DNA from 2 places in the Shinella sp. GW821-FHT11G07 genome. Region 1 is predicted to be linked to the other one. Evidence: predicted binding sites of a transcription regulator. Region 1 holds the regulator's gene; the other holds the start of a gene.

Region 1 (2,199 bases):
CTGCGCGAAATCATGGGCGCCATCCGCATCGCGGCCGAACTGGAGCGCGTCGGCGACCTTGGCAAGAACACCGCCAAGCGCGTCATCGCCGTGCAGAGCTCGGGCATGCCGCGCAAGCTTACCCGCGGTCTCGAGCATCTCGCGGAACTCGCGCTGATGCAGCTGAAAGAAGTCCTCGACGTCTACGCGACCCGCTCGATCGAGAAGGCCAAGGCCATCCGCGAGCGCGACGACGAGATCGACGCGATCTACACGTCGCTGTTCCGCGAACTCCTGACCTACATGATGGAAGATCCGCGCAACATCACGCCCTGCACGCATCTCCTGTTTTGCGCCAAGAACATCGAGCGCATCGGCGACCACGCGACCAACATTGCGGAAACCATCTACTACATGGCGACCGGCTCGCAGCCCGAGGGTGAACGCCCGAAGGACGACACCACGACGTCGGTGGTCACTGCCGACGTTACCGACGCCTCCGAGTAAGGAGTTTCACCTCCATGGTGCCCAGAATTGCCGTCGTCGAAGACGAGGAGGCGCTCAGCGTCCTCCTGCGCTACAATCTCGAGGCCGAAGGTTTTGAGGTCGATACGATCCTGAACGGTGACGAGGCCGAGATGCGCCTGCAGGAGCGCCTGCCGGACCTTCTCATCCTCGACTGGATGCTGCCGGGCGTTTCGGGCATCGAGCTGTGCCGGCGGTTGCGCCAGCGTCCGGAAACCGAGCGCCTGCCGATCATCATGCTGACGGCACGCGGCGAGGAAAGCGAGCGCGTGCGCGGGCTCGCCACCGGCGCCGACGACTATGTCGTCAAGCCGTTCTCGACGCCGGAGCTCGTCGCGCGCGTTCGCGCCATGCTGCGCCGTGCAAAACCCGAGGTCGTCTCGACGGTGCTGCGCTGCGGCGATATCGAACTCGACCGCGAGACGCATCGCGTGCACCGCCGCACCCGCGAGGTCCGCCTCGGCCCGACGGAGTTCCGCCTCCTGGAGTTCCTGATGACCTCGCCCGGCCGCGTCTTCTCGCGCTCGCAGCTTCTCGACGGCGTCTGGGGCCATGACATCTATGTCGACGAGCGCACCGTCGACGTGCATGTCGGGCGCCTGCGCAAGGCGCTCAACTTCGCCAACATGCAGGACGTCATCCGCACCGTCCGCGGCGCCGGCTACTCGCTGGAAACCTGAGCCAAGCGTTTCCTCCCAAGGACGGAAATGGGCCCTTTGGGGCCTGTTTGCGTTTTGGGGGCTGCGCGTCTCTCGTCAGCACAAAAGAAAAGGGCCCTTCCGGGCCCTTATCGCATTCAGCTCTTCGTTTCTGCTAGCGCATCCGGCGCCGTTCAGCCGAGGGCTGGTAGGCGAGGCGCTGGTGGTAGGTGCAGTAGGGCGAGTTGTCCGGGGATTCGTTGCCGCAGAAGTGGAAGTCGTCGTTCAGCGGGTCGCCGATCGGCCACTTGCAGGTGCGCTCGGTCAGCTCGGTCAGTTCCAGCTTCCGCGACATCGGCACAACCACTTTGTTGCCGTTGGCGGGGACCGGAAGCTGCTCCGTCTGTGCGTCGAAATCGGCGTCGATGTCTTCCTTGGCGAGGATCGCGCCGGTCGGACGTGCCGCTACGCGAGCGGGGACCGGACGGGCCGCGAAGTTCGACGGCCGCGGCGTTGCAACGGCCGGACGCTTCGGGCGGGCGGCGGTCGGCGTGCCGCCGGCTTTCGCGCGGCCCGGCAGGTTCAGGCGGTGCACCTTGCCGATGACGGCGTTACGGCTGACGCCGCCGAGCTGCGCTGCGATCTGGCTCGCGCTCAGACCTTCGCTCCAGAGCTTCTTGAGTTTCTCGACCCGCTCGTCTGTCCAGTTCATCTTCTCGTCTCCGTTCGACGCTCGCGATGCGGGAATCCCTCATCGCGTTCCGGATGGGTCCGGAACTTGAACGCCCTAACTCTTTTGGTGACTAGTTCCGCCGCTTGCAGTCTAGTAATTGGTCTTTAACCTAGAGTTCGGGGGACTCTGTGACAAGAGTCGCGGGAATCGGTGCGAATCGATTTCGGAGTTTTCCCCAACTTGCTGCCCTGGTGTGACTCAAGAGCGACACCTTGCGCGCGTATCGTGAATCCTCACGTTGCGGTAGGTTCAGCGGCATTTCAGACGTGCATTTCATTGACATTGCAGGGAGAAATGCTGATAGTGCCGCATGCCGCCGAAAGG
Region 2 (2,199 bases), on a different contig from region 1:
TCGCGCGTCCAGTTTGCTTTCGACGTCGATGTCGGTCTTCGCGTAGCGGCCGTCATCATAGGGGCCGTGACCCTGCAGCGTGACGGTGAAGAAGAAGAACGGATCTTCCTGCATGTCGGCCTGGCGGATGATTTCCTTGGTCAGTGCCTCGTCCGAGGTGAAGTTGCCGCGTTTTGCCAGCGGCGGCATCTTGTCGACGTCCTTGAAGGTCTGGAAACCGAAGGCCTTGTAAACGCTCGAACGGTTCCAGAACCAGCCGGAGAACGGATGAATGGCGCGCGCGGTATAGCCTTCCGCGCGGAAGAACGTGGCGAGCGACGGGATCGGCTTGCGCACATACTGCTGGTAGGGAATGCTGCCCGTCGGCAGGAAGGCGTTGGAAAAGCCGGTCAGTGCCTCGAACTCGACATTGGCGGTCAGGCCACCGAATTCCGGCGAGAACACGCCGCCGCTCTGGTTTTCGCGGATCACCGGCATCGGATCGGCCGAGAGCTTTACGTTCTCGAGGCGCGTCGGGTCCCACAGCGATTCACTCATGACGACGATGACGTCGGGCTTGGAACGGTGCGTCGTGCCGACCGGCATGGGCTTTGACGGAATCTTGTCGATCGCGTCGATCATGTAGCCGGACGGCGCCTGCACGTTGGCCATCGGCAGGTTGATGGCGAAGGCCATCATGAAGCCGTTGTGGCGATAGTTTTCCGCCTGGTCCCACATGATCGGGAACACCTTGAGCCGGTCACGAACCCAGGAGAATTCGTTGTAGTCCATGATCGAGACGAAGCCGGCGAGCAGCGGCAGCGCAATGGCAAGCCGCGTCAGGCGCTCTTTCCTGGTCAGCGGACGGAAGCGGCGCCAGGCGAAGACCCAAAGGCTGATGAGGCCGACAATCGCAGCGACGACGGCCAGCGCGAGGCCCGCAGCGGTCCACGGCCTGTCCTGCACGAGCACCGGCATCAGTTCCATGATCTGGCGGCCGAAAAGCAGGTCGGTCGGATAGAGCGGGTCGGTGAGGAAAACCTGTTTCTGCTGCGAGATGACGCCCATCAGCATGACGAGCGGGGATACCAGCAGCACCGCCTTGTGCTGCCGGCCGATCAGCGCGTCGATGGCGAGATAGAGCAGGAAGAACACGCCCGTGGTGGTCCAGGCGGGTTGTTCGAGATTGGTAAAATAGATCCACGTCTGCTCGACCGAGCCGCGCGTGATCAACTCGATGACGATGACGGTCAGGAGCGCAAGAAGCCCGGAAACGGCGAGTGAACGCAGCACGGCGAGCGCCTTGGCGTGGCGCGCGAAAAAGCCTGCCTCGACGGCAAGGCCTTCTGTGGTATTGATCGCCACGGCTGCGGGAGTGAACAGAGCCAAAGCCGTCTCCAGATTTCATAAAAGTTTCGTGTATCTGTCATACGGACGTCATCTTGAACAGGAGATGAACGGTTTCTGCAACGTTCTCCCCGTGCTTTGGTTCCCTCTGTTGCACCGTCGCAATGGTCGGCGGAACTGCCTGAAAAACGAGGGTTTTGTGCTGAAGCGCGCGCAAACGGCGTCGCGGTTCATTCCCAAAGCGCTTGTGATGTTCTAAAGAGCTTCTCGACCGTTCGAGAGAGCGATAGCCGCGCGCGGCAGCAGGATCGGACACCAGGGCATTTTCCGCTTTCCCTGAAACGCGAAAACGCTCTGTCCCTATGTTTTTTGCAGTTCCGGACGCAAAAGCGCTGCACGTTTTTGCTGGAACTGTTCTGAAGGAAACGGGTCCGCAGACATGACTTCCCAGACTGAAAAGGCAACGCTGCGCATCGCCGTCGCGCAATTGAACCCGACCGTCGGCGACGTTGCCGCAAACCTCGCCAAGGCGCGTGCGGCCCGCGAGGATGCGGGCCGGCAAGGTGCCGACCTCCTCCTTCTGACGGAGCTTTTCATCTCTGGCTATCCGCCGGAAGATCTGGTGCTGAAGCCCGCCTTTCTGAACACCTGCCGCCGCGCCATTGACGCTCTCGCTGGCGACACCGCTGATGGCGGCCCCGGCGTCATTATCGGCTTCCCGCGGCAGGATGAGACGGGGCGCTACAATGCCGTCGCCGTGCTCGATGGCGGCAAGGTGATCGCCGTGCGCGACAAGGTGGACCTGCCAAACTACGGCGAGTTCGACGAAAAGCGCGTCTTCGACCAGGGCGCCATGCCCGGACCGGTGAATTT

The links. Region 1 encodes PhoB, which activates phosphate uptake and scavenging genes when phosphate is short. Its sites were predicted from a motif close to TGTCATNNANCTGTCAT; they were not measured.
Region 2: the regulator PhoB is predicted to act here: its motif matches at 1,404-1,420, upstream of AC1RT2_RS05035 (LTA synthase family protein).

What each region holds. Positions count from the first base shown of each region.
Region 1 covers NZ_JBXARJ010000006.1:108,308-110,506, reverse strand. The annotation lists gene phoU (phosphate signaling complex protein PhoU) at 1-486, shown strand, start outside; gene phoB (phosphate regulon transcriptional regulator PhoB) at 501-1,184, shown strand; gene AC1RT2_RS13495 (GcrA family cell cycle regulator) at 1,318-1,854, opposite strand.
Region 2 covers NZ_JBXARJ010000002.1:317,396-319,594, forward strand. The annotation lists gene AC1RT2_RS05035 (LTA synthase family protein) at 1-1,368, opposite strand, end outside; gene AC1RT2_RS05040 (NAD+ synthase) at 1,766-2,199, shown strand, end outside.